DNA from 4 places in the Streptomyces sp. NPDC088147 genome. Region 2 is predicted to be linked to each of the others. Evidence: riboswitches for the same ligand, from Rfam matches in the RefSeq annotation. Region 2 holds a riboswitch; each other region holds the start of a gene.
The links. Region 2 has a riboswitch for cyclic di-AMP ahead of ACIOGX_RS04460 (peptidoglycan DD-metalloendopeptidase family protein). Riboswitches for the same ligand answer to the same signal wherever they lie in the genome.
Positions count from the first base shown of each region.

Region 1: it holds a riboswitch for cyclic di-AMP, as region 2 does, so the genes downstream of both, ACIOGX_RS33285 (C40 family peptidase) here and ACIOGX_RS04460 (peptidoglycan DD-metalloendopeptidase family protein) in region 2, are expected to answer to the same signal.
Region 3: it holds a riboswitch for cyclic di-AMP, as region 2 does, so the genes downstream of both, ACIOGX_RS17325 (LysM peptidoglycan-binding domain-containing protein) here and ACIOGX_RS04460 (peptidoglycan DD-metalloendopeptidase family protein) in region 2, are expected to answer to the same signal.
Region 4: it holds a riboswitch for cyclic di-AMP, as region 2 does, so the genes downstream of both, ACIOGX_RS18565 (transglycosylase family protein) here and ACIOGX_RS04460 (peptidoglycan DD-metalloendopeptidase family protein) in region 2, are expected to answer to the same signal.

Region 1 covers NZ_JBIUSY010000011.1:82,055-84,219, reverse strand. The annotation lists gene ACIOGX_RS33290 (ATP-dependent Clp protease proteolytic subunit) at 1-569, shown strand, start outside; cyclic di-AMP (ydaO/yuaA leader) riboswitch at 887-1,083, shown strand; gene ACIOGX_RS33285 (C40 family peptidase) at 1,087-1,560, shown strand; gene ACIOGX_RS33280 (ATP-binding protein) at 1,672-2,112, opposite strand.
Region 2 covers NZ_JBIUSY010000001.1:1,219,978-1,222,142, forward strand. The annotation lists gene ACIOGX_RS04455 (SGNH/GDSL hydrolase family protein) at 1-56, opposite strand, end outside; gene ACIOGX_RS04460 (peptidoglycan DD-metalloendopeptidase family protein) at 227-1,270, opposite strand; cyclic di-AMP (ydaO/yuaA leader) riboswitch at 1,275-1,466, opposite strand; gene ACIOGX_RS04465 (tyrosine-protein phosphatase) at 1,884-2,165, shown strand, end outside.
Region 3 covers NZ_JBIUSY010000004.1:514,042-516,206, forward strand. The annotation lists gene ACIOGX_RS17320 (amino acid permease) at 1-194, shown strand, start outside; gene ACIOGX_RS17325 (LysM peptidoglycan-binding domain-containing protein) at 309-1,139, opposite strand; cyclic di-AMP (ydaO/yuaA leader) riboswitch at 1,144-1,332, opposite strand; gene ACIOGX_RS17330 (NAD(P)-dependent oxidoreductase) at 2,158-2,165, opposite strand, start outside.
Region 4 covers NZ_JBIUSY010000005.1:107,345-109,509, forward strand. The annotation lists gene eno (phosphopyruvate hydratase) at 1-122, opposite strand, end outside; gene ACIOGX_RS18565 (transglycosylase family protein) at 547-1,254, opposite strand; cyclic di-AMP (ydaO/yuaA leader) riboswitch at 1,264-1,440, opposite strand; gene ACIOGX_RS18570 (transglycosylase family protein) at 1,705-2,165, opposite strand, start outside.

The DNA of each region.
Region 1 (2,165 bases), on a different contig from region 2:
ACTCGAAGCTCCTCGAAGGGCGGATCATCTTCCTCGGCACGCCGGTCGACGACACCGCGGCCAACGATGTGATCGCGCAGCTCATCCACCTCGAATACGCGGCGCCCGACCGGGACATCTCGCTCTACATCAACTCCCCGGGCGGGTCGATCAGCGCCATGTCCGCGATCTACGACACGATGCGGATCGTGACCTGCGACGTGGAGACCGTCTGCCTCGGGCAGGCGGTGTCGACCGCCGCCGTACTGCTGGCCGCGGGGGCACCGGGCAAGCGGCTGGCGCTGCCCGGCGCGCGGCTCCTCCTCCGGCAGCCCGCCATCGAGGAGCCGGTCCAGGGCCGGCCGTCCGACCTGGAGATCCACGCGCGGGAGATGCTCCGACTGCGGTCGCTGCTCACGTCCATGCTGGTGCGTCACACCGGGCAGAGCACCGAGCGGATCACCGAGGACATCGAGCGCGACACGATCCTCGACGCGCCGGCCGCCAAGGCGTACGGACTGCTCGATCACGTCATCCGGAACCGCGAGGCGTCCCTCGACACGCCGCGCGACCCCTTCGGCGGGCGGTGAACGCCCGCGCCGGCACGGCGAGTCGTTCCCGTATGGACGCCGCCCATACGGGAACGACTCGCACGTTCGGCGTATGAACCGTCCGGACGAGTACGGGGTCCCGAGTTGCGCGATGCGACCGGATCGTCCAGGCGCCCCGAACTCCCTTGCAGGTACGGCCCTCGTCGGGGCTCATGCCGTCGGCGTGACACACCCCTTCACCACCCCTTTGGGGCATCCGTGATGAACTTCACATATCGTCGTTTCGTCTCGGATATCCACCTGTTCCTGCGTCAAGATCCGTGGGACGACAAGCCCCCGCCACCGCGGCGGGGCGGTCCGGGCGGACGCCGAGTCCTGCCGCCGCACCGGATGCCTGGTCGACAGGAGTGGATCGGCAGGAGTGGAGGACCCAGGCAGAACGGGACGACGCCCGGTGTGGTCGTCCCTCGGGGTGAAGTCGTGAGAGCGGCCGGGCAACTTCGCCAGCCCGAACCCGACAGGTCATCCTTCACAGGCGGCTGACGAAGGGTTGCGCATGACCGCGCAGACGAATGTCCCGTCTCTGCTGTCCAGGACCGGTGCGGTTTCGGTCCTCACACTCGCCGCGCTCGGCGGCACGATGCTCGTGCCCGGCGCCACGTCCGAGGCCGAGGCCGCCACGCGCGCGGTCAACGCCCTCAAGATCGCCGCCTCGAAGAAGGGCTCTCCGTACCGGTGGGGAGCCACGGGGCCCCACCGCTTCGACTGCTCCGGGCTGACGCTCTACTCGTTCAAGAAGGCCGGCAAGAAGCTCCCCCGTACCGCCCAGCAGCAGTACAACTCGTCCCGCCATATCTCGCCCTCCCAACGACGCAAGGGGGACCTGGTGTTCTTCCACTGGGGCAACAGCGTCTACCACGTCGGCATCTACGCCGGCAGGGGAAGGATCTGGCACTCGCCCAAGACCGGGTCACTGGTGCGGCTGGAGCGGATCTGGTCCCGGAGCGTCCTGTACGGCCGGGTGAACTGACCCCGGCCGCCGGCACCGGCCCTCTCGCCATCACCGCCCCCGGACGCGTCGGAGGGGGCCGTCCCCGCTCCGGCGGGGACGGCCCGGGACCGGGGGCACCGGCCGACCGGCTCAGCTCACGTCGGCCGCCACCGGGACCGTCCATGGCAGGACGATCCAGACCGTCTTGCCCCCCTCCGCGGTCGGGGTGACGGAGAGCTGTCCCCCCTGCTCGGCGGTGAGCGAGCGGACGATCACCATGCCGCGGCCGTTGTCCTGCTGAACGGCCGCGGGCAGCCGTTGCGGCCAGCGCGGATGGCTGTCGGTGACTCCGACGCGCAGCTGCTCGTCACGTTCGAGGCTGACCTCCACGGTGAACGTGGGTGACTGCCCGAAGGTGTGCTGTACCGCGTTGGTGGCCAGTTCCGAGACGATCAGCCGGACCGTCTCGGCCATGTCCTCCCGCACCGGCAGCCCCCACTCGGCCAGCAGGTCCACGACGTATCTTCGCGCCGCGGTGACCGAGGCGGGATCGCTCGGCAGGGTGATGGATGCTTCCTGGTGGTCTGCCATGGCGACGCCGTCCCTTTCCCGCCGGGCCTGGCTCCGGCACAGAGCGAATGACT
Region 2 (2,165 bases):
ATCGCCGCGTACGACCCGAGTACGCCATTTCTTCTTGATCTCGAATCGTCTGCCACAGCACCACATCATTCCCCGACAGATGTGACCTACGCGACCGTAAGGAGGGGTTGACGCCGGGTGAGATATGCCATCGGTCAAGATTCGACCAAGCGGGAATAGCAGAAAACCGCCGCTGCCCGGCACGGAAAGTGCCGGGCAGCGGAATGGGCTGACGTGATCTGACGAATCAGAGGTTGACGCCGTGCTCCCGGAGGTAGGCCACCGGGTCGACGTCCGAGCCGTACTCGGGGCCGGTGCGGATCTCGAAGTGCAGGTGCGGTCCGGTGGAATTGCCGGTGGAACCGGAAAGTCCGATCTCCTGGCCCGCGCTGACGCTGTCGCCCGCGGAGACCTCCAGGGACGACAGGTGGCCGTACTGCGAGTACATGCCGTCGCTGTGCTGGATGACGATCTGGTTGCCGTACGAGCCGCCCCAGCCGGCCGTCACGACCGTGCCGTCGCCGACCGCCTTGACGGGGGTGCCCGAGGACGCCGAGAAGTCGACACCGGTGTGGTAGCCGCTGGACCAGCTGGCGCCGGAGGCGCGGTACGGCGTGGAGGTGGGTCCGTCGACCGGCGCGGTGAAGCCGGAACCGGTGCTCGGCTCCGCGGTGTCGGGGGCGGGTGCCTGCTCGGTGGTCGAGGCGGCGGACTCGTCCGTCGAGCCGCTCGACGCGGAGTCGTCGGACGCGGAGTCGTCGGTCGAGGCGGCGGCGGAGTCGGCCGAGGAGGAGTCGGCGGACGAGGAGGCGGAGTCGGCCGAGGAGCTGGAGGGCTCCGCCGGGGTCTCGGACGGGGAACTCGCCGCGGCCCTCGCGCCGAGGGTCAGCTTGAGGCCGGGGTGGATCAGCGACGGGTTGTCGCCGACGGCCTCCCGGTTGTCCTCGTACAGCCGGTGCCAGCCGCCGCGGACATGGTGCTCGACGGCGATCTTGGAGAGATAGTCCCCGGCGACCACGGTGTAGGTCCTCGCGACCTTGGTGGCGGCGGCTCGGGCGGCTGTCTGCTTCGTCTCGGCCCGCTGCTGGGCGCCGGACAGGTTCTGGGCCGTGTGCGCCGAGGCGGGAACGGCGGCCTGCGGAGCGGTGGCGGGAGCGGCCTTCTCCGCGGCGTGCGCGCCGGTGGCGCCGATGAGCGGAAGCGCGATGGCCGCGCCACCCGTGCCGGCGGCGATGAATCCGCGCGAGATGGGGTTGTTCTTGGGACGGCGGTGCTTACCCTTCGCGGGCATGGCGAATTCCTCTCCGGCGCCTGCGAGGTGAGCTGTCGGGTTCGGACTGGAGCTGCCCGGCCGCGCGTGGTGCGCGACTTCACCCCAAGCCGTCCGAGGTTCCGGACCGGCGTACTACCTGGGTCCCCCGCTCCTGCCACGCGTTGATGGGTGGATGCGAATTCCAAGCGGCGGCAGGATTCGGCGATCCGCTCGGATTGAGGCTGAAGGTAAGCGAGTCGGACGGCCGGAACAAGATGTCGTATTCCGGCGGTCGCAGCCGTTCCGGATATCGCCCGGGTTATCCGGTCACCCTGCGTGGATTCCGGTCTTCAATTTCCTTACGGGGAAGGAATTCCTCTTCTCGATACCACCACGCAACGTCACGGATATGATCCTGCTCACTGGCCCGAACCCATCTCCCCTGCGACCGGGGCAGGTTATACGGAACCACCCATTCCGGACAGATGGGCATGTGGGCGATATTCATCGACGCCGAGTGTCCGAATAGTGCGCTTCTGCCCCCTCGGGCGCTGGGCTGATTGCCACAGGTTGCCTGAGGAACAAATGTCGTAGGGTCGGGAATCGACATCGTCGGCGAGCCGCGCCGACGGCAGACACGGAGGAGCACGCCGTGACGCAGCAGCTGCCGCAGGTCCCGTCGACAGAGCCCGAGTTGTCCGGCGTGCGCAACTTCCGCGACGTGGGCGGGCTGCCGACCACGGACGGCCGACGAGTGGCCCACGGCAGGCTCTTCCGCAGCGGGCATCTCGCCAACGCCACCCCGGCCGACGCCGCCTTCCTCTCCTCCCTCGGCCTGCACACCATCTTCGACTTCCGCAACGGCGCCGATCTGAAGCTCGACGGCGCGGACGTGGAGCTGCCCGGCGTACGCAATGTGAACCTGCCGCTCACC
Region 3 (2,165 bases), on a different contig from region 2:
CACCGGAGCGGCTGGTGCTGAGGATGTGGCTCTTCCCCGGGCTGACCTGGGCCACGCTCGCCGCGATGGCGGTCGTCTTCGGCCTGATGCTGACGAATGACGCGGCGCGCCCGCAGCTGCTGTGGTCCCTGGGCGCGACGGCGCTCGTGCTGGCGGCGGCGGGGGTACGGGAGCTGCGCGCGCGGCGCGCCTGACCCGGGAGACGCGGGGACGCGGGACACGGGGACGGACGGGGAGACGCGCGAACGCCGGCAGGCCGGACAGGCCCTGAGGGCTGTCCGGCCTGCCGCGACGGGTGTGAGGGCCTGTCAGTAGGGGCCGTTCACGTTGTCGATCGAGCCGTACCGGTCGGCCGCGTAGTTGCTCGCGGCGGTGATGTTGGCGACCGGGTCGTAGCTGTCCGTCGACGTACCGGGCACGTGGTAGGCCTGGAACGTGGGGTCGATGACCTGAAGCAGGCCCTTGGACGGGGTGCCGGCGGCCGCGTTGGAGTCCCAGTTGTTGATGGCGGCCGGGTTGCCCGAGGACTCGCGCATGATGTTGCGGTAGATGCCCTCGTAGGAGCCGGGGATGCCGTGCTGCGCCATGACGTCCAGCGACTCCCGGATCCAGCCGTCCAGGTCGTCGGTGTACGTCTGCGCGGTCGTCTGGGTGGCGGCGCCGGTGTCGGCCGAGGCGGTCTCGTCCGTGGTGGCGGTCTCGTCGGCCGGGGCGGTCTCGTCGGCGGTGGCGCTCTCGTCGGCCGTGGAGTCGGCGGTGGAGTCGGCCGGGGCCTCCGACGCGGACTCCGTTCCCAGCGTCAGCGTGAGACCGGGGTGGATCAGCGACGGGTTGCCGCCGATGGCGTCGCGGTTGTCCTCGTACAGCTTCTGCCAGCCGCCGCTGATCGAGTACGCGTCCGCGATCTTGGACAGCGAGTCCCCCCAGACCACGGAGTAGGTCGCCGGGATGTCCGTCTGAACGGCGGCGGCCGGAGCCATGGGCAGCTTGGCGGTGGCGGCGGTGTGCGCCGGGGCCGCTTCCGCGGTGGTCGCGGCCAGCAGGGGGAAGGCGAGTACGGCACCGCCCGTGCCCGCGGTGACGAGGCCTCTGGCGACGGGGTTGTTCTTGGGACGACGGTGCTTAGCCTTTGAGGCCATGACGAATTCCTCTCCTCCGCCTGCGAGGTGAGCTGTCGGGTTCGGGCTGGAGATGCCCGGCCGCGTGCTGATCGCGGCTTCACCCCAAGCCGGTCCGGAGTACGGATCGGCGACTTACCTGGGTCCCCCGCTCCTGCCGTACGTGGGTGGGTGTGGGTTTCCGGATGGCGGCAGGATTAGGCGTTCCATCCGGAGTGACGAGAACGTAAGCGAGGACGACCGGGCGAAACAAGCCCTGAATTCACAACGGAATCCAATTCACGATTCCGACCCCGAAAGATCTCGTTACCCACCCGATACCGGGGCTCTCAACTCGCCTTCCCTGCGGACGAAATGAACGACGAGACGGCCCTCGCGACCCGGCACTTACGTGACACACATCACGCCCATGACGGAAATGTCCAGCTCAGGGCACCCCCCAGAGAGGAGAAAGTCGCATGAAAGACACCGAAATGGACTTCGGGAAGAACGGAGATAAATCGCCCATAAAGGAACGTTGCGCCACGCCCGGTCCGACCCCGGCACTCGGGCCCACAACCGGAAAGGCGCGCACCCCCGCAGGGCGCCGTATCGCACATGATCACGTAATACGGAAGCCGCCTCGTACGGTCCCTCACGGACCCCGGCGGATCCCATGCGATCCGCTTCGCTCGGCCATTGAACCGCTCAACGCCATGGAATTGGTGGAGCCTTGAGCCTTTCTGACTCTCTATCGCTTCCGGAAAATGGCGGGCCACGCACCGGCTCCGCGACGGACTTTCACCGGGGAACGGGCTGAATTCATCGAATCCCCTTTATTCAGAAGGCAGTTCACAGCGACCGTGGCGCGTACGGGACGTATTCGGTGCCGCGTACCCAACTCGCTTGGCCGGCGCGCCGGTTCGGGGGATCGGCCCGTCGGTACGGGGCGAGCCGGGTCTCGTCGACACCGTCCGCCGCCCGCGGAGCGGGGTCATACGCAAGCACCGCAGCGACAGGATGTCGCTGCGGTGCGTGGGATCGTGAGTGGGAAGGTCTCCTAGGGCG
Region 4 (2,165 bases), on a different contig from region 2:
GAGGGGACAGCAGCACGACCCGTGCTGCCGTCGTCGAGGCCGACCTCGACCTCGACCGTGGGGTTGCCTCGGGAGTCGAGGATTTCCCGGGCTACGACGACGTCGATGGACGGCACGAGCATCTCCTTCTGGGATGTGACGCTTGGAGTGCAGGGTCTCATTGGCCTTGCGGCAAGAGCCTAACCGCCGCGGGGTCATCGGTCGGCCGGTGCCCGCCACCTAAGACGAAATGAGGCCCGAATCCCGCACCGCGGGAGTCGTGGGCCGCCATCGCCGGGGCCGCGTCCGCCGCGGTCCGCGCGCGGGCGGGCCTCAGCGGGAAACCCCGGCCCGGCGCGTACGGGGGATTACGCGCCCGGCCGGGGTGGTCTCGGGTGGGGCCAGGGGCCCGGGGTCCGGAGGTTCGGAGGTCCGGGGCCCGGGGTCCGGGGCCCGGGGTCCGGGTCCCGGAAGGTCCGGGGCCCGGGGCCCGGGTCCCGGAAGGTCCGGGGCCCGGGGCCCGGGGGCCCGGAGGGTCCGGAGGGCCCGGGGCCCGGGGCCCGGAGGTCAGCTCAGGTGGAGCTGCTGGCCCGGGTAGATCACGTCGGCGTCGCTGACGATGTCCTTGTTCAGGTCGAACAGCTTCTTCCAGCCACCCTTGACGTCCTCGGCCTTGGCGATCTTGGAGAGGGTGTCGCCGGACGCGACCTTGTACTCGCCGTCACCCTTCTTGATCGTGGCGGGACGGCTCTCGCCGCGCGAGGCCGGCTGGGCCGCGTCGCGCGTGCTCTCCGTGGTCTCCCGCTGCGACTGCTGCGTCGGCTGCGACTGCTGCTTCGGCTGGCTCCGCTGCTTCGGCTGCGACTGCTGCTGGGTGTTCTCGGTGGCCGAGCCGCCGTCGTACGCGGCGTTGGACAGGCCCACGCCGCAGTTCGGCCACGCGCCCTTGCCCTGGCCCGCGAGGACCTTCTCGGCGACGGCTATCTGCTGGGACTTGCTGGCCTGGTCGGCGCGGGGGGCGTACGCGGTACCGCCGTAGGCGGCCCAGGTGGACGGCGTGAACTGGAGGCCGCCGTAGAAGCCGTTTTGGGTGTTGATGGACCAGTTGCCCCCGGACTCGCACTGCGCGACCTTGTCCCACTCGGAGGCGGTCGCGGCGGTGGCCGAGGTCGCACCGATCAGCGGGGCGGCGACGGCGGCACCGGTGACGCCGGCGAGCGTGGCGTAGCGGACGGCCTTCGACGGGCGGCGGTGCTTGGCCTTGCTGGAACGCAGCAGCATGGAACATCTCCTCACCGACGCCTACGAGGTCAGCTGTCGGGTTCGGGCCAAGTGAGTTGCCCGGCCTTGTGCTCTGGCGCACAAGGCTTCACCCCAAGCCGGTCCTCGGCCGTCTCTCGACGGCCGGAGCCCGGCGCGAACCTTTGGGTCCCCCGCTCCTGCCTACGGCGCTTGACGCGTCGGTTACTCCCCCCGACCGACGGCAGGATTCGGCGTGACGGTCGACGGGGCCCGCGGTGCGAGCGGTTCAGACCGTAATCACAGGTCTGCCCGTTGTTCAAAGATGCACATCAAGGAAAAATCGCCCTTACCTCCCCCTGGAGCGATCTCATTTACGCAGGTGGGAGAGGAAGCGGCCCAACCGGCGGGCCAAAAGACCCCAGTTGCGGCAAAGAGACCCTTGTCTCACTTTCGCAGAAGTGGACATAGGGTCTCTAACTGCCTCTACTTCACGCCGAGATCAAGGGTCTGGCCAGGAAGGATCAGGTCGGGGTCGGCGCCGACGGTGTCCTTGTTCGCCTCGTAGAGCGCGGACCACCCGCCGGGCACCTCGCGCTCGTCGGCGATGAGCCAAAGGCAGTCGCCCACGCGGACGGTGTACTCGCCCTCCGCCGCGTCCGCGCCTTCCGTTCCGTCCGTCGCGCCGCCCGCGTGACGTGCCGATCCGTCACCTCGCGAGGCATGTCGGCCGGATTCACGCTCTTCACCCGAATTGCCCGGTACGGAATCCTCCGGGGCGGCGTCGCCACGGTGCTTGCCCTTGGCGGCGTCGTCGGCCTCCGCGTCATCGGCGGAGCCGGAGGCGCCGGAGGACTCGGAGGGGGCGGGGGTCGCGTCGTCGGGCGCGGTCCCGTCCGGGGTGGACGCGGAGCTGTCCGAGGGCGCGTCGGCGTCCCCGGCCTTCC